4 regions of the Hydrogenophaga electricum genome follow, and region 4 is predicted to be linked to each of the others. Evidence: predicted binding sites of a transcription regulator. Region 4 holds the regulator's gene; each other region holds the start of a gene.
What was found. Region 4 encodes sigma-54, which starts transcription at its own class of promoters, with help from an activator protein. Its sites were predicted from a motif close to TGGCANGNAANCTGCTTT; they were not measured.
Positions count from the first base shown of each region.

Region 1: hydA (dihydropyrimidinase) is a predicted target of sigma-54. The motif match lies at 4,834-4,851, and genes of this name have one in related genera.
Region 2: QQK43_RS12510 (isopenicillin N synthase family dioxygenase) is a predicted target of sigma-54. The motif match lies at 1,347-1,364, and genes of this name have one in related genera.
Region 3: QQK43_RS00030 (CmpA/NrtA family ABC transporter substrate-binding protein) is a predicted target of sigma-54. The motif match lies at 1,791-1,808, and genes of this name have one in related genera.

Region 1 covers NZ_BSPB01000092.1:585-6,957, reverse strand. Annotated here, with positions in the region: partial or broken gene QQK43_RS22275 (amidase family protein) at 1-277, opposite strand, end outside; gene QQK43_RS22270 (TRAP transporter large permease) at 274-1,566, opposite strand; gene QQK43_RS22265 (TRAP transporter small permease subunit) at 1,563-2,159, opposite strand; gene QQK43_RS22260 (TRAP transporter substrate-binding protein) at 2,220-3,281, opposite strand; gene hydA (dihydropyrimidinase) at 3,350-4,762, opposite strand; gene QQK43_RS22250 (maleate cis-trans isomerase family protein) at 4,986-5,708, shown strand; gene QQK43_RS22245 (GntR family transcriptional regulator) at 5,782-6,373, shown strand, end outside.
Region 2 covers NZ_BSPB01000019.1:7,398-14,681, forward strand. Annotated here, with positions in the region: gene QQK43_RS12505 (nucleoside deaminase) at 1-117, shown strand, start outside; gene QQK43_RS12510 (isopenicillin N synthase family dioxygenase) at 142-1,134, opposite strand; gene QQK43_RS12515 (ABC transporter substrate-binding protein) at 1,674-2,699, shown strand; gene QQK43_RS12520 (isopenicillin N synthase family dioxygenase) at 2,707-3,687, shown strand; gene QQK43_RS12525 (VOC family protein) at 3,736-4,179, shown strand; gene QQK43_RS12530 (urease accessory protein UreD) at 4,270-5,100, shown strand; gene QQK43_RS12535 (response regulator) at 5,225-6,919, shown strand; gene urtE (urea ABC transporter ATP-binding subunit UrtE) at 7,054-7,284, opposite strand, start outside.
Region 3 covers NZ_BSPB01000001.1:3,449-10,732, reverse strand. Annotated here, with positions in the region: gene QQK43_RS00040 (substrate-binding domain-containing protein) at 1-227, shown strand, start outside; gene QQK43_RS00035 (nitrate regulatory protein) at 314-1,603, shown strand; gene QQK43_RS00030 (CmpA/NrtA family ABC transporter substrate-binding protein) at 1,964-3,271, shown strand; gene ntrB (nitrate ABC transporter permease) at 3,303-4,169, shown strand; gene QQK43_RS00020 (ABC transporter ATP-binding protein) at 4,199-5,047, shown strand; gene nirB (nitrite reductase large subunit NirB) at 5,149-7,284, shown strand, end outside.
Region 4 covers NZ_BSPB01000021.1:23,584-30,867, reverse strand. Annotated here, with positions in the region: gene QQK43_RS13345 (SPOR domain-containing protein) at 1-580, shown strand, start outside; gene QQK43_RS13340 (thiol:disulfide interchange protein DsbA/DsbL) at 648-1,292, shown strand; gene lptA (lipopolysaccharide transport periplasmic protein LptA) at 1,413-2,045, shown strand; gene lptB (LPS export ABC transporter ATP-binding protein) at 2,069-2,818, shown strand; gene QQK43_RS13325 (RNA polymerase factor sigma-54) at 2,903-4,510, shown strand; gene QQK43_RS13320 (nitric-oxide reductase large subunit) at 4,573-6,927, opposite strand; gene ytfE (iron-sulfur cluster repair protein YtfE) at 6,943-7,284, opposite strand, start outside.

The DNA of each region.
Region 1 (6,373 bases), on a different contig from region 4:
CGGCGGTGAGCAGGTTGTCCTTGATCGAGAGCGGCACGCCGTCCAGCAGCGACCGCGGCGCCCCGGCCCGAAAGCGCTCGGTGCTGGCCTCGGCATCGGCCAGCACGCCGTCTTCGCGCAGGGCGATCAGCGCGTTCAGCGCCGGGTTCACGGCGTGGATGCGCGCCAGGCAGCTGCGCACCGCGTCCAGCGGCGTGACGGTCCCGGCGCGGTAGGCCGCGGCCAGCGCCGTGGCCGGCCACTGCCACAGGGGCGGTGCGTCGGCGGGCGCGCTCACATCTGCCCCGGCAGCCAGGTCACGATGGCCGGGAAGACCATCAGCAGCAGCGCAAAGCCCAGCAGGATGATCACGTAAGGCAAGGCACCCACGACGGCGTCGCGGATGGAGCCGCCGTCGGGGCGGATGCCCTGCACCACGAACAGGTTCATGCCCACGGGTGGCGTGATCAGCCCCAGCTCGCACATCAGCACGATGAAGATGCCGAACCACACCGGGTCGATGCCCATGGCCACGACGATGGGGAAGGTGATCGGGATGGTCGCCACCATCATCGAGAGCACGTCCATGAACATGCCCAGCAGCAGGTAGAACAGCACCAGAACCAGCAGCATCTGCGTGGGCGATAGGCCGAAGGAGGTGACCCATTGCGTCATGGTTTCGGCCACGCCGGTCAGGCTCACCGCCAGGTTGAGGATGAACGCGGCGGTGATGATCAGCAGGATCATGCCGCTGGTCTTGGCGGTCTGGATGAAGCAGTTCTGCAGCAGCCCCCAGCTCAGCTTGCGGCTGTGCCAGGCAAACCCCAGCGACGCCACCACGCCCAGCGCGGCCGATTCGGTGGTGGTGGCCACGCCGCTGTAGAGGCTGCCCATGACGATCAGGAACACCACGCCCGGCGGCACCAGGTCCTTGAGCAGACGCAGGCGCTCGGGCAGCGGCACCTTCTCCTCGCGGATGGCGCTGCGGGTCAGTAGCGCGTGCACCAGGATGTAGCCCATGAACGCCGCCGAGAGCAGCAGGCCGGGCACGATGCCGGCCACGAACAGCTTGCCGATCGAGGTGTCGGTGAGCGAGCCGTAGACGATCATGTTGACCGAAGGCGGGATCAGGATGCCCAGCGTGCCGCCGGCCGCGATGGAGCCCAGCGACATGCTCATCGGGTAGCCGCGCTTGTGCAGCGAGGGCAGCGCCACGGTGCCCACGGTGGCGGCCGTGGCGACCGACGAGCCCGAGGTGGCGGCGAACAGCGCGCTGCAACCGATGTTGGTGTGCAGCAACCCGCCCGGCAGCCGGCCGAGCCAGGCCGCCAGCGCGCCGAACATGCGGTCGGCGATGCCCGAGCGCAGCAGCAGCTCGCCCATCAGCACGAACAGCGGGATCGAGGTCAGCAGGTTGTCGTTGTGCACGCCCCAGACCACGGGCGCGATGGAATCGATGAAGGGCACGCCGTAGGCGACCATGCCGCCGACGATGCCGACCACCGCCATGGAGGTGGCGATGGGCAGGCCCAGCAGCATCATGCCCAGCATGGCGAAAAAGCCGATGGCGATGTAGTGCAGGCTCATGCGGCACCTCCCGGGGCAGCGGGCGCCTGGGCACCGGAGCGCTCTTTCAGGTCGTCCAGTTCTTCCTTGAGTTCTTCGCGTGTCGAGCGCGGGTGCAGCATGGCGTTGAGCGCCTCGGTGCGCCCGGTCAGCAGTTGCCAGGTGGCCACCAGCGCCACGCCCACGGCCAGCGCGCCGAACAGCATCAGCCCGATCAGCCAGGCGGTCTGCGGGTAGACCAGGGGCGTGGCCCAGGGCGTCTGCGCGACGCTCTGGTAGGTGCGCGAATCCTGGATCGCGAACCAGGCCAGGTAGGCCAGCAGCGCCGCGAACCCCGCCAGCGAGAGCGACGACAGCCAGTTCAGCGCCACCTGCACCGGCCGCGGCAGGCGCTCATGAAAAACATCCACCCGGATGTGGTTGCGCCCCAGCAGGGCCAGGCTGAAGGCCAGCGTGGCCCCGACGGCCAGGGCGTAACCGCCCAGTTCGTCGGCGCCTTGCAGCGAGACGTTGAACAGCTTGCGCAGGGCCGTCTCCAGCGCCACCACCAGCGACAGGGCGACGAATATCAGGCCGAACAGGGTGCCCAGCCAGCGTTCGAGGAGGTCTTTCATGAGGGTCTTTCCGTGGAAGCCTGGTGCGCGCCGGCACGGGGCCGGCGCGCACCGCAGGGCTTACTTGATGCCGATCACCTTGCCGACGGTCGCCTTCCAGGCGGCCGAGCAGCCGGGGTTGGCCTTGTCGCAGATCTCGGCCCAGGTGGGCACGGAGATGGTGGCCACGGCGTCACGCAGCGTGGTCAGGTCGGCGGGCTGCACCGGCACGTCCACCAGGTTGAACTTCTTGCCGGTGGTGCAGGGTTCCTTGCCGGCGTTGCAGTTCATCGCGTCCTTGGTCAGTTGCTCCGAATAGACCCAGATGTCGTCGGTCAGCGTCTTGAAGGCGGCCTGCATCTTGGCCTGCTGGTCGGCGTTCAGGCGGTTCCAGGCCTTGAGCGTGATGGCGTAGCCGTTGACCGCCATCTGGAAGCCGATGGGGTACTGGTGCGTGGTCACCTCGGGCCAGCCGGAGCTGTTGGCCGAGCTCGGGCCCGTGATGGCGCAGTCCACCACGCCCAGCGACAGCGACTGGTGCACTTCGGTGAAGGACAGCGGCACCGGCACACCGCCCACGGTCTCGATGAACTTGGCCAGATTCTGGTCGTACACGCGCACCTTCAGGCCCTTGAGGTCGGCCAGCTTGGCCACCGGCTTCTTGCAGAACAGGATCTGCGGGCCGAACGGCCAGGCGCCCAGCAGCTTGACCTGGAACTGCTTCTGCAGGCGCTGGTCGAGCGTGTCGAAATAGGCCTCATAGACCTTGCGCGCGGTCTCGTAGTTGGGCGCGGCGCCCACCAGGTCCAGGCCCAGCAGCGTGGGCTCGTCGCGCGAGTTCTGCGACACGCGCAGCGAAACGATGTCGAACAGGCCGGCCTTCATCACGCGCAGCTGTTCGGTGTCCTTGATCCCGAGCTGGTCCACCGCCTTGTAGTCCGCGTCGATGGGCAGGCCCGTGCGCTTGGCGAAATCGTCGAAGAAGGGCTTCTCCTTGTTCTTCTGCACCATGCCGGTGGCGGCGGGCTGGCCGATCACCTTGAAGGTGATGCGGTCCTGCGCCTGGGCAGGGCCGCCGGTCAGCAGGGCAGCGGCGGCGGCCAGCGGCAGCAGGCAGCGGGAAAGCGAGCGGGTCAGGTTCATGGGAAAACTCCTGGAAGGACAGAAAGGAACGGAAGGGGAGGAAGGGAAAACCGGTCGGACGCCGCCGGTCAGCGGCGCGCCCACAGGGTGGGGGTCTGGCAGGGCAGAAAGCGCCCCTGGCCGGCGCGGGGGTGGAACTGGCCGTCCCACACCACCTCGCCGCGACTGAGCGTGCAGGCCGGCCAGGCGCGCAGACGGTGGCCTTCGTAAGGGGTGTGGTCGACCGCGTGGTGCAGGTCGGCATTGCGGATGACGCGCTCGCCCTCGTCCCAGATCACCAGGTCGGCGTCGGCGCCGATGGCGATCGCGCCTTTGCGCGGGTGCAGCCCGTAGGCCTTGGCCGGATTGGTCGCGGTCAGCTCGACAAATTTTTCCAGCGTGATGCGCCCGCCGAGCACCCCTTCGGAGTACAGCAGCGGCATGCGCGTCTCCAGCCCGGGGATGCCGTTGGGGATGTGGCGGAACGGCTGTTCCTGCCCGCCCGGCTGCTTGCCTTCGGTGCCTTCGTAGTTGAAGGGGGCGTGGTCGGACGAGAACACCGTGAACAACCCGTCGCGCAGGCCGTTCCAGATCACCGCCTGGTTGGCGCGGTCGCGCGGCGGCGGGCTGCAGACGCAGCGGGCGCCCTGGTAGCTGTCGTCGAGCCCCAGGTCTTCCGCCGTCAGGAACAGGTATTGCGGGCAGGTCTCGGCAAAGATCGGCAGGCCGTGGGCGCGGCCCCAGCGGATCTGCTCCACCGCTTCCCGGCCCGACACGTGCACGATGAGGATGGGCACGTCGACCAGCTCGGACAGCGCGATGGCGCGGTGCGTGGCCTCGCGTTCGACCAGCATGGGCCGCGCGTGCGCGTGCCAGCGCGGTGCGGTGCGCCCGGCCGCTTCCAGCCGCCGCGTGAGCCATTCGATGCAGTCGGCGTTTTCGGCGTGGACCATGGCCAGGGCGCCGTGATCGCGCGCCACCGACAGCACGTCCAGGATCTGGCCGTCGTCGAGCTTGAGGTCGTCGTAGGTCATGTAGACCTTGAACGAGGTGTAGCCCTCGGCGATGAGCTGCGGCAGCTCGTGCTGCAACACCTCGGGCGTGGGGTCGCTCACGATCAGGTGGAAGGCGTAGTCCACATGCGCCTTGCCCTCGGCGCGGCGGTGGTAGTCGGCCACCGCCGCACGCAGCGACTGCCCCTTGGCCTGCGCCGCGAAAGGGATCACGGTGGTGGTGCCGCCGCAGGCGGCCGAGCGCGTGCCGCTGTCGAAATCGTCGGCCATGCGCACCGGGGCCTCCATGGGCTGGTCCAGGTGGCAATGGGCATCGACCCCGCCCGGCGTCACGACGCGCCCACGCGCATCGATCTCGCGCACCCCGGCCGGCAGCGATGCACCAATCTGGACGATGCGCCCCTGGTGCACGCCGATGTCGGCGTCGAAACAGTCGCTGGCGGTGGCCACGTGCGCATGGCGCACCACCAGATCCAACGGGGCATTCATGGGCGACTCCGGATAATTTTGTCGACCATGTTGTCTACAAAATGGTGCATAACTGTTGTCATGACTGTTGCCATGCAATCACTGTGCCAACCAGAATCCGGGCACGGCCTGTGCTTGTGCTCTCTCCGAAAATCTGGCCCCATCAAACCCTTTTCCCGAAGCAAACAATGTCGACAAGATTCTTTTATCCTGTCGACAAACAGTCGGACACCGAAAGCCAACCATGACCCGATCCGTGCGCCTGGGCGTGCTCACCCCCTCTTCCAACACCGCGCTGGAGCCGCTGACCAGCGCCATCGTGGCCACCGTGCCCGGCGCCAGCGCCCATTTCTCGCGCTTCCGGGTGACCGAGATTTCGCTCAGCGCACAGGCCCTGGGGCAGTTCGACGACAGCAAGATCCTGGCGGCGGCCGATCTGCTGGCCGACGCCCAGGTCGACGTGATCGGCTGGAGCGGCACGGCCGCCGGCTGGATGGGGTTCGAGCGCGACCTGCGCCTGGCCGAACGCATCCGCGAGCGCACCGGCATCGTCGCCACCACCGCCGTGCTCGCGCTCAACGAACTGCTGGCGCTGCAGGGCATCCGCCGCCTGGCGTTGGTGACGCCCTACACCACCGACGTGCAGCAGCGCATCGTCGCCAACTACGCCGCCATCGGGATCGAGGTGGTGGCCGAACGCCACCTCGGCATCTGCGTCAACCACGACTTCGCGCTGGTGCCCGAGTCGCAGCTCGACAGCCTGCTCGACGACGTGGCGCAGGCGGCACCGCAGGCGGCCGTCACCTACTGCACCAACCTGCACGGCGCGCGCCTGGCAGCGGCCTACGAAGCGCGCAGCGGCGTCACCCTGCTGGACACCGTGAGCACCACCGTCTGGGGCATGCTGCGCGCCGCCGGTGTGCCAGCCAGCCAGGTCACGGGCTGGGGTCGCCTGTATGGCTGGTGAAGCCTGCTGCCCGGGGCGCGTCGATAGAATGCCGCTCCATCCCGGTGCGACGCGCCGCCAGCCTCCTCCGACCATGCCACGCCCAGCCCGATCCGCGCCCACCGGTCTCCTGGCCCGGGAAAACGCCAACGACGAGATCTACGAGCGCATCTACGTCGCCATCCTCGAACATCGGCTGCACCCCGGCACCAAGCTGGGCGAGGACCGGCTGGCCAAGATCTTCAACGTCAGCCGCGCCCGGGTGCGCGAGGTGCTGAGCCGGCTGGCGCACGAGCAGATCGTCGAGCTCTACCCGCAGCGCGGCGCCTTCGTGGCCCAGCCCACACCGCAGCAGGCCATAGACGTGTTCGAGGCCCGGCGCCTGATCGAGCCGGCCATCCTCAAGCGCTTGGTGACCCAGCTCACGCCCGACAAGGTTGCCCGCCTGCGCCAGCACGAAGAGCTGGAGCACGACGCGCGGCGCCGCGACGACCGCCGCGCCGTGGTCCGCCTGTCGGGCGAATTCCACGTGCTGCTGGCCGAACTCGCCGGCAACTCGGCCCTGCTGCGCAGCCTGCGCGAGCTCTCGACGCTGACCTGCCTGATCATCTTCCTCTACGACGCGCCCACCGCCACCAGTTGCCGGGCCGACGAGCACGCCGAGATCGTCGACGCCATCGCCAAGC
Region 2 (7,284 bases), on a different contig from region 4:
CTGCCCTGCCGCGAGGTGTTCGCGCGCGGACAGCGCCCCACGGAAGTGGTCGGCCCGGTGCCGGCGGTGGCGGCCGAGATGCTCGCCACACACGCCGGGTTCTGGGCGGCTCGCTGACCGCGCTCGCCGCCCACCCGCCCGTCAGTCCTTGCGGCGGTAGTTGGCCTTCATGCGTTCGGCCAGATAGTCGCCGGCGGTCATGGCCGGGTACTTGCCCGATGGCGAAGTGATCAGCGCGTCGGTGTTGGCCTGGCAGAAGAAAGCGATGCTGTAGCGCCCGCCCATGTATTCGCCGGGCAGCGGGTTGCGCACACGGTGAAAGTTGGACAGCAGGCGGTCGTCGCTCCAGCGCATGAGCATGTCGCCAATATTGCAGGTGATGAGGTCTTCGCGCGGCGGCACCGTCGTCCATTCCTGGGCTTCGAACTCCTTGCCCGGGCACACCTGCAGGCCGCCCTGGCCATCGCGCTGATAGAGGATGGTCAGGCAATTGAAGTCGGTGTGCGCGCCGCCGCGCACATAGTCCAGCTTGTCCTGCACGTCTTCCGGGATCGGGTAGTAGTGCAGCAGGCGCAACGTGCTCTGGTAGGTGTCGGCGTCGGGATCGTGCGCACGCGCGAAGAAGTCGCGCTCGAAACCCAGTTTCTCGGCAAAACACGACAGCACCTTCATGCCCACCGCCCAGCTCGCCTGCTCGAAGGCCAGCATCGTGGCCTGGAAGCCCGGCAGATCGGCTTCGGCCGGATACAGACCGGCCATGCGCGGTCGCGTGATCTGGTAGCTCTCTTTCTGATCGGGCACGCCCGTGGAAGGCCGCACCTGGGCCAGACTTTCCCAACCGGCATTGCGCGCCAGCGGCCACTGCGCCTTCGTCGCCTGGGGCAGTGCGAAGAAACGTTCGCTCATCGCAAACGCTTCACGCACCTGGGCCACCGGCACGCCGTGGTTGACGAGCTGGAAGAAGCCGACATCGACGGCCGCGCGCCACAGCTGTTCGGTGATCTCGTCGCGGCGGCGATCGAAGTCCGACAGGTCGATCAGGGGTACCGCACGCGCGGTGGTTTCCGAACCCTGGGCGCCCATGCGCGCCTCTTTCTGCAGTTCGGCCAGTTCAAAAGGGGTGGATGTGTTCATGACGGAATCGCTCCTGAAAACAGGCCAGAGGCCTCGAAAAGGTTTCAGGACCATCCGGCATGGCGATCGGTCAGGGAGGAAACCCGGGCGCTGGGGTCAGCGTGACTCCTGAAGACCGTCTGCCCTGCCGGGCTGGACCTCAAGAGCAATTCCCGGCCAGGACAGCCGACGAAATCGGCCGCTGGTGAACGCTTCTACTCTCGCCAAACAGGCTAGCAGATTTCAGGCCAGCGCTTTGCCCCAGTGATGGGGAGAGGATCCCCTGCCTGCACACCAAGCTGGTGCTCCATGCCTCATCTTGGACACGCTCGCGACCCCGACACGCCTTGCCCCTCCACCTTGCGCGCGGTCTGCACAGGATCGGCACCGGCACCGGGTGCGTGGCATGGATTCTGCGTCTGCGGACAGCGAGAGTAGAAGCGTTCAGCGGCCGAAACAGCCGCCCGGAAATTGCTCTTGAAAGTCGTGCGGCCCAAGCCGTCCTTCGCACCTTCAGGAACGGGTCCCTCTGCGTGCCCGCTTGTTTTCGGAGTCCTTACATGCAACGTCGTTCTCTCCTGCGCGCCGCCGGCGCAGCCTCTCTCCTGTCCGCCACGCCTTTCGTGCGCGCCCAGGGTTCCCTGCAGAAATTCAAGTTCAACCTCGGCTGGAAGGTGGAGGCCTCGGGCGCCGGCTTCCTGCTGGCCCTGCAGCGCGGCTACTACAAGGACGCCGGCCTCGACGTGACCATCGACACCGGCAACGGCTCGGCCGCCGCCATCGGCCTGGTGGCCAGCGGGGCCTACGAGGCCGCGTCGGCCGACCTCTCGACCATGATCGAGTTCAACCTGGCCAACCCGCAGGCCGCGCTCAAGGCGGTGGCCATGCAGTACGACCTGAACCCCAACGCGGTCATCGTGCGCAAGGACGGCCCGATCAAGAAGCCGGCCGACCTCGCCGGCAAGACCATTCTCGGCCAGCCCTTCAACGCCTCGCGCAAGCTGTTCCCGGTGTTCGCCAAGGCACAGGGCTTCGACCCCAGCGGGGTGAAGTGGGAAAACGTCGCACCCGATATCGGCGACACCCGCTTCGTCAAGGGCGACTTCGATGCCGTGGCCTATTTTTTCTTCACCGGCCTGCTCAACCTCAAGGCCCGCGGCGTCACCGCCGACCAGCTCACCGTGTTCCGTTTCTCCGACCACGGCATGAAGTCGTATGGCAATGGCCTGGTGGCCAACGCCAAGAGCATGGAGCAGGCCGACACCATGAAGGCCTTCGTCAAAGCCTCCACGCGCGGCTGGCTGGACTGCATCGCCGACCCCAAGGCCGGTGGCGCGGCGGTCAAGACGCGCGAGCCCCTGGCCAACGAAACGCTGGAATTCGAGCGGCTCAAGCTCATCGTCGACGGCACGATGAACACCCCCGACACCCGCGCCAACGGCTGGGGCGCAGCCACGCCGGCGCGCCTGCAGGCGACCATCGATGAAACCGTGGCGGCCTTCGGCCTGAAGAGCGCGCCCACGCTGGCCGACTTCTGGACCGACAAGTTCCTGCCCGCCATGGCCGACCGCCAGCTCAAGGCCTGAGGCGGCCATGGGCATCCCTGTCATCGACCTCGCGGACGCCCTGGCGCCCGGGAGCCGCCGCAGCCTGGCGGTGGCCCGCCAGCTGCGCGAGGCGGCCACCACGTCCGGCTTCTTCTACGTCCGCAACCACGGGGTGGACCCCGCCATGGTGGCCACCCAGTTCGCGCTCGCCAAAGCGCTGCTGGAGCTGCCCGCCGAACGGCGCGCGGCGCTGTCCATGAAACACTCGCCCATCATGCGCGGCTACGAAAGCCTGGGCGAACAGACGCTGGACGCCGAGATGAAGCCCGACCTCAAGGAGAGCTTCTACTGCGGCATGGACTGGCCCGACGACCACCCCTTCGTCCAGGCCGGCTACCAGACCTACGGCCCCAGCCAGTGGCCCGAAGAGCTGCCGCAGGCGCGGCCCACCTGCCAGCGCTACATCGCGGCAATGAACCGGCTCTCCGAGCGGATCATGCAGCTGATGGCGCTGTCACTGGACCTGCCCGAGCACCACTTCGACGCGTCCTGCCGCGACCCCATGGTCACGCTGCGCATGATCCGCTACCCGGCCCACCCGGCCGACGCGGACGACCGCACCTTCGGCGCCGGGGCCCACACCGACTGGGGCGCGATCACCATCCTCGCGCAAGACGCCCACGGCGGCCTGGAAGTGCAGATGCCCGACGGCCAGTGGGTGGCGGCCACCCCCATCGAAGGCTGCTTCGTGGTCAACCTCGGCGACATGATCCCGCGCTGGACCAACGGGCTGTACCACTCCAACCCGCACCGCGTGCGCAACGTGTTTTCGGGCGGCGCACCGCGCTTCTCGGTCCCGTTCTTCTACGAACCCAACTACCTGGCCCGGATCGAAGCCGTGCCCGGCACGGTCACGGCCGACAGGCCGTCGCGGTTCGTGGCCTGCACCGCCGGTGAACACCTGCGCGAGATGTACGAAAAGACCTACGGCCTTCAGAAAGCCGCCGGCGAGACCGCCTCCGCCTGACCTCCGGCCGGGCACAGCCCGCGTGCCCGGCCTGTTTTCGCTCCCCGCATGAAACTCTTCGTCAACCTTTTCTGTACCGACATCGCCGCCCAGCTGGCGTTCTACCAGGCCCTGCTCGGCCTGCCCGAAGACAGCCACAGCCGTTCGCCGATCTACCGCGCGGTGGAAACCGAACATTTCCAGTTCGGCTTTCACGCGCCCCCCGCCTACGGCGTGCTGCAACTGGCCGACCGCCAGCCGGCCGACCCGGCATCGGCCCCCGTCACCGCCTACGCGACCTTCATGCTCGACAACCCGTCCGAGGTCAATGCCGCCGCCGATCGCGCTGCGGCGCTCGGCGGGCGCATCGTCAAGGGGCCCTACGCCACCTACTACGGCCAATGGCAGGCCGTGCTGGCCGACCCCGAAGGCCATATGTTCCGCGTCAGCACCGGCTCGCTCCCCGCAGGCGTCGAAGCGCCCGCGCTGACGCTGCCCGCCACGGCGCCCTGAACCGCGCACCGCCACGCCGATCCCGAGCCGCCTGACGGCCCTGGCGGCCAGGGCATTGGCCGCGGGCGGCAGCCCCTACACTTGGCGCCCATGCCCTGGCAAGCCCATCTCTCGCTCGACTACCGGCTGCAAGGCCAGCGCACGGTGTTGCAACACCAGCACGACGGCCCGCTGCGCATCTTCAAAAGCCTCTATCCCGAAGGCGACGCGATCTGCCACAACGTCGTGGTGCACCCACCCGGCGGACTGGTCGGCGGCGACACGCTGGAGCTGCAGGTGCACGCCGCCGCCGGCACGCACGCGCTGATCTCCACCCCCGGCGCCACGCGCTTCTACGCCGCCGACGACCTGCCCGCCACCCAGCGCGTGGCGCTCCATCTGGACAGCGGCGCGCGCCTGGAATGGCTGCCCCTCGAAGCCATCGCCTACCCCGGCTGCGAAGCCGTCAACCACTGGACCGCCGAACTCGCGGGCAACGCCGAGCTGATCGCCTGGGACGTCACGGCCCTGGGCCTGCCCTCGACCGGCCAGGCCTTCGACCGCGGGCGCTTTCGGCAGCGGCTGGAGATTCCGGGCCTGTGGCTGGAGCAGGCCACGCTGGACGCACGCGATCAGCGCCTGCTCGACGCCCCCCTGGGCCTGGCCGGCCAACGCTGCCTGGGCACGCTGCTGCTGGCCTCGGGCACGCCGCTGGGGCGGCAGCGCCAGGAGCACCTGCTCGAAGCCGTTCGACAGGTGCTCGACCCCCTGCCGCCCGGTGTGCAGGCCGGCGCCACCTGCCCGAACCCGCAGATGCTGGTGGTGCGGGCGCTGGCACCGCTGGTCGAACCGCTGATGGCCACGCTGCAGGCCGCCTGGGCCGCCTTGCGCCCTGCCGCCTGGGGCGTGCCGGGCACGCCACCGCGCATCTGGCGGGTTTGACCTTGCACCGCACCCGGGCGCAAACTGAGCGGTCTTTGCGGGCTTGTTCCTGCCGCCGGTCCAGGTCGGTTTGTGCACAATGGGGCATGCCGTCCCGGAACCCGTTCCTTCGCCCGATCTGCCCATGAGTGCCGAAAAGAGCGATCTGCAAGACGCGCGCGCCCTCGTCATCGACGGCAACCCGCAGTCGCGCTCGATCATCGTCAACCAGTTGCGCGAAGCCGGCGTGGGCACCATCGTGCAATGCGCACGGCTGGTCGATGCGCGCAGCAAGCTCGAAATGTCGAGCTACGACGTGGTGATCTCCGAGCAGTATTTCGAGCGCGAGGAAATCACCGGCCAGGATCTGCTGGACGACCTGCGCCGCCACCAGTTGCTGCCGTTCTACACGGTGTTCGTGATGGTCACGGCCGAGTCCTCCTACAGCAAGGTCGCCGAAGCCGCTGAATCCGCGCTCGACGCCTACCTGATCAAACCCCACACCGCCGCCGGGCTGATCGAACGCATCCGGCAAGCACGCGAGCGCAAGGGCGCGCTCAAAGAGATTTTTGCCGCCATCGACCACGAAGACTTCGACGGCGCCGCCCAGATGTGCAAGGCCCACTTCGACGAGCGGCGCCCCTACTGGCTCTACGCGGCCCGCATCGGCGCCGAACTGATGCTGCGCGGCGGTCTGCTCAGCGAAGCCGAAAAGCTGTACGAAGCGGTGGTGGAGGCCAAGACCCTGCCCTGGGCCAAACTGGGCGTGGCCCGTGCGCAGCTCGAAGCCGGCTATCCGCAGCGCGCCACGACCACGCTCGAAAGCCTGATCGAAACCGAGCCCGGCTATTCCGACGCCTACGACGTGATGGGCCGGGCACAGTTCGAGCTGGGCAACTTCCAGAACGCCCTGGCCACCTTCCGCATGGCCACGCGGCTGACGCCCTCGTCGGTGAACCGCCTGCTCAAGCACGGCATGCTGGCCTACTACGCTGGCGAACGCACCGAAGGGGTCGAGCTGCTGGACCGCGCCACGCGCGTCGGCCTGGACTCCAAGCTCTACGACCCGCAGGCGCTGGTGCTGCTGGCCTTCGCCCGGCTCGACGCCAACGACCACCGGGGCCTGATGCGCTGCGCCGACCAGCTCATGCACCTGCGCAGCCGCCACCCCGACAGGCCCCGGCCGCAGCGATTGCTCGACGTGGTGCACGCGCTGATCTACATCCACGAACTGCAGCATGCCCGGGCCCTGGAAGAAGTCCGGCGGCTGGCGAAGGACGTGCTGGAGCCGGCCTTCGATTTCGAATCGGCCAGCAACCTGCTGGGGCTCATGACCCGCCTGGCGCTGCGTTCGATCCAGCTTTACGAAGTCGATGCCACGGTCGACCTGCTGGGTCTGCGCTTTTGCACCAGCCGTGCGCTCACCGAGCTGCTCGCCTGTGCCGCCGTCGGCCGCAACGACTTCATCAACCGCATCCGCGCCGGCCATGGCGAAATCCTGCGCCTGACCGAACAGGCCATGAGCCTGAGCCTCAAGGGCGACCCGCAAGGCGCCGTGATCAAGCTGCTCGAAGACGGCCAGCGCACACTCAACGCCAAGGTCATCGAGTCGGCCCACCTGGTGCTGCACCGCTACCAGCAGCGCATCCCCGACCACACGGCCTTGCTCGAACAGGCCCAGGCCCTGCGGGTGCGGTATCGGACCACCGATGTGCATGCAGGGCTGGGGGAACAGAGCCACACCGGCCGCGCTGCGGGCGGCATCTCGCTGCCCACCGCCTACCGGCCACCGGCCCGCAACGAAGGCCTGCTCGCCAGCGTCAACGCCGTGGGCGCCTGAACGCGCCCCGTTGCACCCATGCCAGCCACCTGGATGCCCGCCTGCGCGGGCATGACGGGTACGGCATGCCTGGCGCCTGCGAAGGCACGGAGCGTGAGGGGCAGCGACCCGCGCCAGCGGCGGAGCGTGGGGGCTCAGATCGCCACCAGTTGCCGGATGCCCTTGGCCTGCATCTCGCTGCCCGGGCCGCTGGCGATCACTTCGCCGCGCTCCATCACCACGTACTGATCGGCCAGTTCTTCGGCAAAGTCGTAGTACTGCTCCACCAGCACGATGCCCATGTTGCCGCGCTCGGCCAGCATACGAATCACTTTGCCGATGTCCTTGATGATGTTGGGCTGGATGCCTTCGGTGGGTTCGTCCAG
Region 3 (7,284 bases), on a different contig from region 4:
CCAGCGGCGACGTGGCGCTGGGCTTCCAGCAACTGAGCGAGCTCATGAGCCTGCCGGGCATCGACCTGCTGGGCGGTCTGCCCGAAGCGGTGCAGATCGTCACCACGTTCTCGGCCGCCCAGGCCACGGCCTCGCCCCAGGCCCAGGCCGTGCAGGCGTTCCTGCAGTTCCTGGTCTCGCCCGACACCGCGGCCATCAAGCAGCGCAACGGCATGTCGCCCGCCTGACCCGGGCCGTCCGAACCAAGCCGCCCGATTCAGGCGGCACGCATGTTGCTGGCGTCATTCCACCTCCCTGCGATGCCACCTGCACCATGAAATCGGGCCTGTCTTTCCTCATCGAGGCGCGGCGATGCGAAATCGCCGGCCTGCAGCAACTGGCGCTGACGAGCGCCCTGGTCAATGCGACCGGGCGGCTGGTGCACGCGCTGCAGCGCGAACGGGGCCTGTCCAATCTGTATGTCGGCTCCCAGGGCAGACGCTGGCAGACCGAGCGCACTGGGCAGATCACCCAGTGCGAGCAGTTGCAGGCCGAGGTGCAGGCCTGCTTCGACCAGCTTGACACCCAGTCGCTGCAGACCGCCAACGGCGCCCGCCTGTTCAGCCGCATCGCCTACGTGCTCCAGGGGCTGGACGCCCTGCCCCGCCTGCGCGGGCGTGTCGCGGCCGGCGCGCTGAGCGCACAGCAGACCACCGCCGCCTTCGTGCGCCTGATCAACGGCCTGCTGGCCGTGGTGTTCGAAGCCGCCGACAGCGCCCCCGACCCGGACATCTCCCGCCGCCTGGTGGCGCTGTTCAACTTCATGCAGGGCAAGGAATTCGCCGGCCAGGAACGGGCCACGGGCTCGGGCCTGTTCGCCTCCGGCCTGGCCGATCCGGACGAGCAGCACCACCTGCTGGACCTGGTCGAATCGCAGGAACGCTGCCTCCAGGTCTTCACCGACTTCGCCAGCGAAACCCTGCGGGCCGAATGGCAGCGCTCACAGCGCCCCGAGGTGCTGGCCGGGCTGGAGCGCCTGCGCCGCATCCTGGGCACGATGCCGGCAGGCAGCGCCCTCGACGTGAACCTGAGCCAGACCTGGTTCGACGCCTGCACCGCCCGCATCGACGCGATGAAAGCGGTTGAAGACGCGCTGGCCGCCGAGCTGCTGACGCTGTGCACGCAGCGGCTGGACACCACGCGCCGCGAGCTGGCGACGCTCGAACAGGTTGCGGCAGAGCAACGCGACGCCCTGCCGGACCGGGCAGACTTCTTCGACAGCCGCGAAGACCCCCTGCTCGCGTTGCCCCCCAGCGTGGCGGCAGCGGGGGGCGCGGTGCAGGCCTACGGCCCCCAGGTGGACCGCTCCATCCTCGAACTGGTGCAGGACCAGTCGCGCCGCCTCCAGCACATGAGCGACGAGCTCGACACCGTGCGCGCCAGCCTGAACGAGCGCAAGCTCATCGAACGCGCCAAGGGCCTGCTCATGGCCCACCGCCACCTGAGCGAAGAAGACGCGCACAAGACCCTGCGCCAGATGGCGATGAACCAGAACCGCCGCCTGGTGGACGTGGCCGACGCGGTGCTCGCCATGGCCGACGTGCTCTCCGACCGTCCCCGCTGAAGCCCGGCCCTCACACGGGTGCTGCCATGCACAAAAACTGCGTGCGCCTGCACCAGTTTGAGCGCCCGACGGCGCAGCAGGACGCAGGCAGGCAGACCGCAGAAACACGCCGCCTCCGGGATTTTCTCCTGCAAAAACAAATATCTTTCCGAAATTTGATCGCCTGAAGCGCTGCACAGCCATCGGCTGGCACACAAGCTGCTAGATGAGCCACAACCCAGCCAACGACGGCCAGGTACTCATCAGTCTTCCCAGACACGGACAACGGCGTCCATTGCTCTCCGGGCTTCCAGCCCGGGATGCGATGGGCGCCGTTGTCGTTTTGGGCTTCCGATTTTGTTCATCTCACAGGAGTCGACCATGAAGCAGCCTTTGAACACCCCGTCTTTCTCGCGCCGGGCCGTCATCCAGAAAGCCTCGGCATTGGGAGGCGCCGCCCTGCTGGGCAACGCCTTCATGGCGCCCGCCCGTGCGTCCACCGCGCTGGAAACCAAGACCGCCAAGCTGGGCTTCATCGCCCTGACCGACGCGGCCCCGCTGTTCGTCGCCGACGAAAAAGGCTTCTTCAAGAAGCACGGCATGACCGAGGTGGAGGTGCTCAAGCAATCCTCGTGGGGCACCACGCGCGACAACCTGGTGCTGGGCTCGGGCAAAGGTGGCATCGATGGCGCCCACATCCTCACGCCCATGCCCTACCTCATCAGCACCGGTGCGGTCACGGCCAACAACGTGCCGGTACCGATGACCATTCTGGCGCGCCTGAACCTGGGCGGCCAGTGCATCTCGGTGGGAGACGAGTACAAGGACCTCAAGGTCGGCCTGGACACCAAGGTCTTCGCCAAGGCCCTGCTCGCCAAGCGCGTGAAGACCGGCAAGCCGGTCAACGCCGCCATGACCTTCCCCGGCGGCACGCACGACATGTGGATCCGCTACTGGATGGCCGCCGGTGGCGTGGACCCGAACAAGGACATCTCCACCATCGTCGTGCCGCCCGCCCAGATGGTGGCCAACATGAAGGTCGGCAGCATGGACACCTTCTGCGTCTGCGAGCCCTGGAACCGGCAGCTCATCAACCAGAAGATCGGCTACACCGCCATCACCACCAGCGAACTCTGGATGAACCACCCGGAGAAGGCGTTTGCCATGCGCGCCGACTACGTGCAGGCCAACCCCAACGCCACCAAAGCGCTGCTCAAGGCGGTGATGGAGGCGCAGATGTGGTGCGAAGACCCGGCCAACCGCGCCGAGGTGGCCGAGATCTGTTCGCGCCGACGCTGGATCAACGCCCCGGTGGCCGACGTGATCGACCGCGTCAAGGGCGACTTCGACTACGGCACCGGCCGCGTGGAGACGAACAGCAAGTTCCAGATGCGCTTCTGGAAAGACCACGCCAGCTACCCGTTCCAGAGCCACGACCTGTGGTTCCTCACGGAAAACCAGCGCTGGGGTTACCTGCCGACCAACCTGGACACCCAGGCCCTGATCGCCAAGGTCAACCGCGAAGACCTCTGGCGCGAAGCCGCCAAGGAGCTGGGCGTGGCCGCCAAGGACATCCCCACGTCCACCTCGCGCGGCGTGGAGAAATTCTTCGACGGCAAGGTCTTCGATCCGGCCAACCCGAAGAAGTACCTGGAAAGCCTGTCCATCAAGGCCACCAGGTCGGCCTGACCCCACCCCCTGCTCCACGACGAGGAACACCATGTCCACGACCGACACCATCGAGCCGATCCGGCTCACCCCCACGGCTGCGGCCGCTCCCGCCGCGCCGGCCTGGCTGGGCAACACCGTGCGCAAGCTGGTGACCCACGTGCTGCCGCCGGTGATCATCCTGGCCGTGCTGCTGCTGATCTGGGAAGCGCTGGGCAGTCGGCCCGGCGCCGCCCTGCCGCCACCGAGCAAGGTGGTGGCCGACACCTGGGAGCTGATCATCGACCCGTTCTACGACAACGGCGGCAACGACGTGGGCATGGCCTGGCAACTGCTGGCCAGCCTCAAGCGCGTGGCCTACGGCTACGCATTGGCGGTGGTGGTCGGCGTGGGCCTGGGCGTGCTGGTGGGCCAGTCGACCTGGGCGCTGCGCGGGCTGGACCCGATCTTCCAGGTGCTGCGCACCGTGCCGCCACTGGCCTGGCTGCCGATTTCGCTGGCGGGCTTTCGCGACGGCAACCCGTCGGCCATCTTCGTGATCTTCATCACCGCGATCTGGCCGATCATCATCAACACCTCCATCGGCATCCGCAACATCCCCGAGGACTACCGCAACGTGGCCAAGGTGATCCGCCTCAACGGCCTGGAGTACTTCGGCCAGATCATGCTGCCGGCCGCCGCCCCCTTCATCTTCTCGGGGCTGCGCATCGGGGTCGGCCTGTCGTGGCTGGCCATCGTGGCGGCCGAGATGCTGATCGGCGGTGTGGGCATCGGCTTCTTCATCTGGGACGCCTGGAACTCCTCGCGCATCAGCGACATCATCCTGGCGCTGCTCTACGTCGGCCTGATCGGCTTCGTGCTCGACCGCCTCGTGGCCTGGATCGGCCACCTCGTCACCCGCGGCACCGCGGCCCACTGACCCCCCGGACACCTTCACGGAGCCTCACCATGAGCAGCGCCTACCTCAGCCTCTCACACGTCGACATGAGCTTTGCCGGTCGCAACGGCGCGGTCAACCCCGTCCTCAAGGGCATCAACCTCGACGTCCAGCGCGGCGAATTCATCTCGCTGATCGGCCACTCCGGCTGCGGCAAGTCCACCGTGCTCAACATCGTGGCCGGCCTGCTGCGCGCCACCGCCGGGGGCGTGATCCTCGACGGCCGCGAGATCGGCGCCCCCGGCCCGGACCGCGCCGTGGTGTTCCAGAACCACTCGCTGCTGCCCTGGCTCACCGTGTGGCAGAACGTCGAGCTGGCGGTGGACAAAATCTTCCGCGACACCAAGACCCCGTCCGAGCGCAAGGCCTGGATCCGGCACAACCTGGAGATGGTGAACATGGGCCATGCGCTGCACCGCTTGCCCTCGGAAATTTCCGGTGGCATGAAGCAGCGCGTGGGCATTGCCCGTGCGCTGGCGATGGAACCCAAGGTGCTGCTGCTGGACGAGCCCTTCGGCGCGCTCGACGCGCTGACCCGTGCGCACCTGCAGGACGAGGTGATCCGCATCCAGAGCGAGCTCGGCAACACCGTGCTGATGATCACGCACGACGTGGACGAGGCGGTGCTGCTGTCCGACCGCGTGGTGATGATGACCAACGGGCCGGGGGCCACCATCGGCCAGATCATGGACGTGCCGCTGGCGCGCCCGCGCAACCGCATCGCGCTGGCCGAAGACGCGGTCTACAACCGCTGCCGGCAGGAGATCCTGAGCTTCCTGTACGAGAAGCAGCGCAAGGTCGAGCCGATCGCGCCCTCGTCGCGCGCGACGCCCGACACCCCGGTGGCCCTGCAGGCCTGATCGCCCGCCGGGACCTCCGGCCCCACCCCCGCCCGCCATCCCCGGTTTGCCGGGGATGAGGGTGGCTGCCGCCCGGTGAACCTTTTGCCCGAGACAACCCCATGACGACAACCTCCGCTCCCACCCACATCGTCGTGGCCGGCCACGGCATGGTCGGCCACCGCTTCGTCGAAGCGCTGCTGCAGCACTGCCCCGACCTGCCGGCCGCCGGGTTGCGCGTGACCGTGCTGGGCGAAGAGCCGCGCCCGGCCTACGACCGCGTGCACCTGTCGGACTTCTTCAGTGGCCGCAGCGCCGAAGCGCTGTCGCTGGTGCCCGACGGCTTCTACGACCGCCCCGGCCTGAGCCTGCGCCTGAACGCCCGCGTCGTGGCGATCGAACGCCGCGCGCGCACGCTGCAGCTGGCCGACGGTGAGGTCATTGCCTACGACCGCCTGGTGCTGGCCACCGGCTCCACGCCGTTCGTGCCCGGCGTGCCCGGGCGGGACCGCGCGCACTGCCACGTCTACCGCACCATCGAAGACCTCGAAGGCATGCAGGCGTCGGGGGCGGTATCCCAAAGCGGCGTGGTCGTCGGCGGTGGCCTGCTCGGCCTGGAATGCGCCAAGGCGCTGCGCGACCTCGGGCTGGCCACACACGTGGTGGAGTTCGCGCCGCGCCTGATGAGCGTGCAGGTCGACGAGGCCGGCGGCCGGGTGCTGCGCAACAAGATCGAGGCGCTGGGCGTGCAGGTGCACACCGGCCGCAACACGGTGGACATCACCGACGGCGCCACCGCGCGCCACCGCATGGTGTTTGCCGACGGCACACACCTGGAGACCGACATGATCGTGTTCTCCGCCGGCATCCGGCCACGCGACGAGCTGGCGCGCCAGTGCGCGCTGGCCATCGGCCCGCGCGGCGGCGTGGCCATCGACGACCAGTGCCGCAGCAGCGACCCGGCCATCTATGCCATCGGCGAATGCGCCGCCTGGAACGGGCAGGTGTTCGGCCTGGTCGCACCGGGTTACGACATGGCACGCGTGGCGGCCGCGCACGTGGCCGGCGAAGCCGGCGCCGCGTTCCACGGTGCCGACCTGTCCACCAAGCTCAAGCTGATGTGCGTGGACGTGGCCAGCATCGGCGACGCCCACGGCCGCACGCCCGGCTGCCGCAGCGTGAGCTTCACCGACGACCTCAAGCAGGTCTACAAGCGCCTGGTGGTCAGCGAGGACGGCCAGCGCCTGCTGGGCGCAGTGCTGGTGGGCGACGCGGCCGAATACGCGACGCTGCTGCCCATGGTGCTCAACGGCATCGCCCTGCCCGCCGCGCCCGAACAGCTCATCCTGCCGGCGGCCGAAGGCGGCAAGCCCGGCCTGGGTGTGGATGCCCTGCCCGACAACGCCGTGCTGTGCTCGTGCAACAACGTCAGCAAGGCCCAGCTCTGCGCGGCCATCGAAGGCGGCGCCCACACCGTCGGTGCGCTGAAGGCCTGCACCCGCGCCGGCACCTCGTGCGGCGGCTGCGTGCCCATGGTCACGCAGGTGCTCAAGGCCGAACTCACGCGCCAGGGCGTGGCCGTCAGCAACCACCTGTGCGAACACTTCCCCCATTCGCGCCAGGCGCTCTACCACCTGGTGCGGGTGGGCGAGATCAAGACCTTTTCCGAGCTCATCGCCCGGCACGGCCAGGGCCACGGCTGCGACATCTGCAAGCCCACGGTGGCCAGCATCCTGGCCAGTTGCTGGAACGGCTTCGTGCTCTCGCCGCAGAACGCGCCGCTGCAGGACAGCAACGACCACTTCCTGGGCAACATCCAGAAAGATGGCACCTACTCCGTGGTGCCGCGTGTGCCGGCCGGCGAGATCACGCCGGACCAGCTCATCACCATCGGCGACATAGCCAAGCGCTACCGGCTCTACACCAAGATCACCGGCGGCCAGCGCATCGACCTGTTCGGCGCGCAGGCGCACCAGTTGCCACGGATCTGGCGCGAGCTGGTCGACGCCGGCTTCGAAAGCGGCCACGCCTACGGCAAGAGCCTGCGCACGGTCAAGAGCTGCGTGGGCAGCACCTGGTGCCGCTACGGCGTGCAGGACTCGGTGGCCATGGCCCTGCGCCTGGAGCACCGCTACAAGGGCCTGCGCGCGCCGCACAAGATCAAGTTCGGCGTCTCCGGCTGCACGCGCGAATGCGCCGAAGCGCAGGGCAAGGACGTGGGCGTCATCGCCACCGAACGCGGCTGGAACCTCTATGTG
Region 4 (7,284 bases):
CGTGCCGGTGCCCTTTGTGGACCGGGGCGTTTCCCGCTCGGCGGCGCAGGACGCGGCCGAGGCCGAGCGCAACAAGGGCTGGAACCCGAACGCCGGCCTCGCCAGCAAGGCCCCGCTGCCTGCGGCGGCGCCGGCGCCCGAATCGGGCGATCCCGCCGTGACGGCACCGGGCGTTGCCCCCGCTGCTGCGCCTGCTGCACCCGCCAGCTCGGCCGACCCGATCGGTGACCTGGTGCAGTCGCGCCTGGGCTCGCCGGCGCCCGCAGCCCCTGGCACGGTGACGGTCACCGTCACGCGCGACACCTCGGCACCAGCGTCCGCAGCCACCGTGGGCGGTGCCGAGCCTTTTGTCTACTTTGTGCAGGCGGGGGCTTTCCGCAGTCCCGAGGAAGCCGAGTCACAGCGTGCGCGTCTGGCCATGATGGGGTTTGCCGCCAACATCACCGAGCGCGAACAGGCCGGGCGACCGGTGTTCCGGGTCCGTGTGGGACCGTTCCAGCAGAAGGTGCCGGCCGACGCGACCCGCGAGCAGCTCGAGTCCGGCGGGGTGGAGGCGGCGCTGGTGCGCGTGCCGCGCTGACACCCCGCGTCCGCGGGAACTTTGCCGCGGCGCCGGCCACCAACCCGCTCATCACAGGAGTCCTTACATGCAACGTCGTCAGTTTTCCGCTTCCCTGCTGGCCTCCGGCGCGGGCGCCGTATCCGGTGCCTTGTGGTCCCCGCTGGCGCAGGCCCAGGTCGGGGGCTTCAAGGAAGGCAACGAATACCAGCGCCTGGGCCGCCCCGCGCCGGTGGATGCCCCGAACGGGCAGGTGGAGGTGATCGAGTTCTTCGCCTACACCTGCGTGCACTGCTTCAACTTCGAGCCCATCTTCAGCGCCTGGATTCAGAAGAAACCGGCCCACGTGACCGTGCGTCGTATGCCTGTCGCGTTCAGCGAAGCCTTTGTGCCGCTGCAGCGGCTGTTCTACGCACTCGAAGCGATGGGCCAGCTCGATGCCTTGCACGAAAAGGTTTTCAAGGCCATCCACGTCGAGCGGCAACGCCTGACCACCGCCGAGACCATCACCGCCTGGGTCGGCAAGCAAGGGCTGGACACCGCCAAGTTCACCGAGAACTACAACGCGTTTTCGGTGGCGGGCAAGGCGCGGCGCGCGGCCCAGATGCAGGAAGCCTATCTGGTGGAGGCCACCCCGTCGCTGGGGATTGGAGGACGTTTCTACGTCCCGGGTCAAGGTCCCAAGACCCTGCAGGTGGCCGACGCACTGATCGCCGATCTGCGCAAGGGCTGACCGGGTTTGGGTCACCTGGTGGCGGGGCCGGTCAAAGGCCCCGCAATTTGTTCGGCCATGCGCGCCGAACGCCGGCCGGTGAAGGCTACAATGAATGCAAGTTTCGTGCCCTCACCTGCCATGCCCGTGCTTCAAAACCCCCGCTTCCCGATCCGCTCCCTGTTGCTGGCCTTGGCCTGCGCGTTGCCCGTGGGCGCCGTGCATGCGGAGTTGGCCGACAAGGACAAGCCGTTGAACATCGAGGCCGACAGCCTGCGCTATGAAGATGCTAAGCAACTGAGCGTGTTCACCGGCAAGGTGGTGGCCACCAAGGGCACGATCATCATGCGCGGTGCGCGCATGGAGGTGCGCCAGGACCCGCAGGGCAACCAGTTCGGTCTGCTCGTCGGGGGACCGAATGCCTTGGCTTTCTTCCGGCAGAAACGCGAAGGCGTGGACGAATGGATCGAGGGTGAGGGCGAGCGCATCGAATACGAAAGCGCCTCCGAAACCGTGGTGTTCACCGGCAAGGCGGTGATGCGCCGTTACCGGGGCACCCAGCTCAACGACGAGAGCTCGGGCACCCAGATTACCTACAGCAGCGCCACCGAGGTCTACACCGTCAAGGGCGGCGCTGCCGCCACCGCGTCCAATCCTTCCGGCCGTGTGCGGGCCATGCTGACCCCGATCCCGGACGAGCAGGCGAAGCCGGCACCCGCCACAGCGCCCGCCCAACTGCGGTCCACCAACACCCTTCCCGAGCAGAAGCAGTGACGGCGGCGGAGGCCCCGGCGCCGATGGCGGTCCGCAGCCGGCTGGAAGCACGCGGCTTGCGCAAGGCCTATGGCAGCCGCAAGGTGGTCAAGAACGTCTCGCTCTCGGTCGACAAGGGCGAGGTGGTCGGTCTGCTGGGCCCCAATGGCGCGGGCAAGACCACATCGTTCTACATGATCGTGGGCCTGCTGCGGGCCGACGGTGGCGAAATCGAACTCGACGGCATGCGCATCGAGCGCCTGCCCATCCACCGGCGGGCCCGCCTGGGCCTGGGCTATTTGCCGCAGGAAGCCTCGATTTTTCGCAAGCTCACGGTGGCGCAGAACGTGCGCGCGGTGCTGGAGCTGCAGCACGATGTGAACGGCGAGCCGCTGTCGGCGGTCGATATCAACGACCGTCTCGACGAACTGCTCAAGGAATTGCGGGTCGACCACTTGCGCGATTCGCCCGCACCGGCGCTCTCGGGTGGGGAGCGTCGCCGCGTGGAAATCGCGCGTGCGCTGGCCACCCGGCCGCGCTTCATCCTGCTGGACGAACCCTTTGCCGGTATCGACCCGATCGCCGTGCTCGAAATCCAGCAGATCATCGCTTTCCTCAAGGACAAGGGCATCGGTGTCCTGATCACCGACCACAACGTGCGCGAAACCTTGGGCATCTGCGACCACGCCTACATCATCAGCGATGGCCAGGTGCTGGCCAGCGGGACCACGGCCGAGATCGTCGAGAACGCCGACGTGCGTCGGGTGTATCTCGGCGAACACTTCCGGATGTGAGGCCAGCATGCGGATGACCGGACCTGGCGGACAGCTTCCGACGGGCATGCGCCCGGCATGGCGTGATGCGGAGCGGGCGGCGGCATGAAACAGTCGCTCTCCCTGCGGGTTTCGCAGCACCTGGCCCTGACGCCGCAACTGCAGCAGTCGATCCGGTTGCTGCAGCTGTCCACGCTCGAAATGGCGCAGGAAGTCGAGCAGATGCTCGACGAGAACCCTTTCCTGGAGCGCACGGAAGAAAGCGCCGAGCGCGAGGAGTTTGGCCTGTCGGCCACCGACGCACCGGTCAGCGCGGGCGAACAGCTCAGCGAGTCGGGGAGCGGTGCGGATGATGGCGCCGCCGCTTCGGCGGGCGAGCGCCTGTCCGCCTCGGATGAAAGCGCCCCGGCCGACGACCTGGAAGGCCGGCTCGACGGCTCGGCCCCCGTGGAAGAAAGCTGGGAAGGCGACGGCACGGTCGAAATCGCGCCCGATGACAGCGAATGGGGCGGTGACGCGCCGCCGCGCAACGGCGCGTCGGACGACGACGAAACCGCCAGCGCGGCCGAGCTGGCGCGCAGCCTGATCAGCCTGCAGGACCACCTGCACGAACAGGCGCGCATGCTGCGCATCGGGGACGACGACGCGGCCGCGCTGTTCTTCCTCATCGAATCGCTGAACGATGACGGCTATCTGGATGGCGATCTGGGTGATCTGGCCCGCGCGTGGTGGCGCCTGGCCCATCCCGACACCGGTTTGCCGTCGCTTGAAGAGGCCGAGGAGGCCGAAGAGCAACTGCGCATCGCGCTGGGCTGGCTGCAGGCGATGGAGCCCGCTGGTGTGGGGGCGCGCGATCTGGCCGAATGCCTGCGGCTGCAGATCCAGGAACTGCGCAACACCCCGGCAGCCCGCATCGCGCTGGCGATCTGCCAGCAACCGCTGGAGCTGGTGGCCAAGCGTGACATCAAGCGCCTGTGTGCGCTCACGGGGGCGGACGACGAGACGGTGCGCGCCGCCCTGGGCCTGATTGCCGGGCTTGAACCCAAGCCGGGGCGGCGCTTTGTCGACGTGGAGCGCAACATCGTCGTGCCCGACGTGATCGTGCTGCGTGCCGGGCGCGGCTTCAAGGTGGTGCTCAATCCCGACGTCATGCCCCGCCTGCGCGTGCACGATGTGTACGCCAACGCGCTGCGGGGCCAGCGCGGAGGGCGCGACAGCGAAGGCGGCCACGCGGCGATGCAGCAGCGCCTGCAGGAAGCGCGCTGGTTCATCAAGAACATCCAGCAACGCTTCGACACCATCCTGCGCGTGTCCAGCGCCATCGTCGAGCGCCAGCGCAATTTCTTCATGCACGGCGAACTGGCCATGCGCCCGCTGGTGCTGCGCGAGATCGCCGACGAACTGGGCCTGCACGAGTCGACCATCAGCCGCGTGACGACGGCCAAGTACATGTCCACGCCGTTCGGCACCTACGAGCTGAAGTACTTCTTCGGTTCTTCGCTGGGCACGGAAACCGGCGGCAACGCGTCGAGCACCGCGGTGCGCGCGCTCATCAAACAGTTCATCTCGGCCGAAGACACCAAAAAACCGCTGTCGGACAACCAGCTCTCGGACATGCTCAAGGAGCAGGGCATCGAGTGCGCGCGCCGCACCGTGGCCAAGTACCGCGAGGCGCTGCGCATCGCCCCGGCCAATCTGCGCAAGGCGCTCTGACAGACCCGAAAAAACGCCGCCCAAAGGGCGGCGTTTTGGCAGGCAGGGCGCTCGGTGCGTGCTCAGGCAGTGCGCGTGCGCAGCGTGGTGGCGGGTGCGCCGCGGCTGGCCAGGCCCCACACCACCTGCCAGGCCATGGCCACGGCGCCAACGATGAACACCACGTCACCGAAGGTGCGCACCCAGCGCAGCGTCTGCAGCAGCGGCTGCTGCAGGAAGGCTTCGCTGCGGGCGTACCACAGGCCCTCGCTGACACTGGCGTGGAACTGCAGGATGCCGATGGGCAGCAGGCTGGTGGCGATCATCAGCACCAGGCCGACGTTGAGGCCCCAGAACGCGGTTGGCATCAGGACGGGGCTGAAAACGAACTGCGGGCGAAGGTAACGCAGCACCAGCAGTGTGAAGCCCAGTGCCAGGAAGCCGTACACCCCGAACAGGGCGGCGTGTGCATGCACCGGTGTGGTGTTCAGACCCTGCACGTAGTACAGCGAGATGGGCGGGTTGATCATGAAGCCGAAGACGCCCGCGCCCAGCATGTTCCAGAAGGCCACGGCCACGAAGCACATCAGGGGCCAGCGCAGGTTGTCCATCCAGGGCGCACGGGTCTTCAGGCGCCAGTTGTCCCAGGCTTCGTGGCCCAGCACGATCAGCGGCACCACTTCCAGCGCGCTGAAGGCCGCCCCCACCGCCATCACCGGCGTGGTGGTGCCCGCGAAGTACAGGTGGTGGAAGGTGCCCGGAATGCCGCCCAGCAGGAACAGCGAGGCCGAAGCCAGGCTGGCGGTGGTGGCCATGGGGCGCGAGACCAGGCCCATGCTGCTGAAGACGAAGGCCAGCGCCACGGTGGCGAAGACCTCGAAGAAACCTTCGACCCACAGGTGCACCACCCACCAGCGCCAGTACTCCATCACCGTGAGGCTGGTGCGCTCGCCGTAGAACAGGCCGGCGCCATAGAACAGACCGATGGCCCCGACCGAAGCGGTCAGCAGGGCGAGCAGGTTCTTGTCTTCGCCATCAGAACTGTTGGCCCCCAGGTCCAGGCTTCGCCCGGCCCGTCCCCCAAGGGGAGCAGAAGAGCTTGGGGCGGCCCGGCGCTCTCCTGACAGCAGCGCCGGCAGCACGCCGCGCAGCATCAGCACCAGCCACAGCAGGATACCGACCCACTTGAGAATCTGCCACAGGCGCCCGAGGTCGACGTATTCGTAGCCCTGGTGGCCGAGCCAGAAGCTCCAGGCTGGTGGCAACTTCTGCGCGATGGCCAGGTAGTTACCGATGAAGGAGCCGACGCACACGAACACCAGCGCCCAGAACAGCACATCCACCCCGAGCTTCTGGAACTTCGGGTCCTTGCCGCCGTTGATGACGGGCGCCAGGAACAGGCCCACGGCGAGGAAGCCGGTGGCGATCCAGAACAGGGCGCTCTGGATGTGCCAGGTGCGGGTGAGCGCGTAGGGAAACCACTGCGACACGTCGATGCCGTAGAAGTGCTGGCCTTCGACCGTGTAGTGCGCGGTGAACCCGCCAATGAAGACCTGAAACACGAACAGGGCCACCACCAGGAAAAGGTACTTGCCCAGAGCCCGCTGCGACGGGGTGAGCGCGCTCAGCGTCAGGGGGTCGTGTGTCGGCGCTGTGGGCAGCGGCGCCTCGTACGCGCGCAGGAAGGACCAGCCCCACACCAGGAAACCGATGCCGGCCAGCAGGATCACCACGCTGGCGACCGACCAGACCACGTTCTCGGCGCTGGGGGCGTTGCCGATCAGCGGCTCGTGCGGCCAGTTGTTGGTGTAGGTGACCGCCGAGCCGGGGCGTTCGGTGGCCGCGGCCCAGGCGGTCCAGAAGAAAAAGTGTGTCAGGTCCTGGCGCCGCTCGGCGCTGGGCAGGGTGTCTTCTTTCATGGCGTAGCTTTGGCGCGTGCCACGCAGCGCCGGATCGGCGGCGAACAGGCGCTCGTAGTAGGCCGCGGTGGCGGCCATCGCCTGCGCGCGCCGGGGACTGACCACCAGGCGCTGCGCGGCGTCGACACCGTTGCCGCGGTACTCGGCGCGCAGTTGTGCTTGCAGGGCGCCCTGGGCGGTGGTATCGAGTTGCGCGAAAGACTGACCGTGCGCTGCCTGCGCGGCCAGGTCCAGCCAGGCCGTCAGCTCGCGGTGCAGCCAGTCGGCCGTCCAGTCCGGCGCCTGGTAGGCGCCGTGACCCCAGATGGAGCCCAACTGCATGCCGCCCACCGACTGCCACGCCGTCTGGCCGTCGAGGATGTCGTCGCGGCCGAACAGCACCTGGCCGTCGGTGCTGGCCACCTGGGCCGGGATCGGCGGGGCCGAGCGGTAGACGTCGGCGCCGAAGTAGCCGAGCAGCGAGAACATCGCGATGAGCACGCCGATCAGCGCGAACCAGTGTTTCTTGTACGGACCCATGTCGGTGCTCCGGTTTCAGTGCGCGAGTGCGGGCGCGAAGCGCTCGAACAGCACGTTGTTTTCGAGGTGGATGTGGACCATCAGGTCGGCGCGGAAGGTGGCCAGGCCCAGGTAGAGAGCGCGCCAGGTGGTGCAGGCGCCGCGTGGGGGCGTGATGTCCTGCGTCAGCGCCATCAGATGCTGCAAAGACTCGCCGTGGTGGTCGTGTTCCCGCCGCATCACGCCGATGGGCATGCGCGCCAGCGTGCCCTGGCCGCGCGCGAACATCGGGAACAGCACCTGCTCTTCCTTCTGCATGTGGCTTTCCAGCGCCTGCTGCATGGAGCTGAGGTGGTCGGCCAGGCCGGTGGGGCAGTC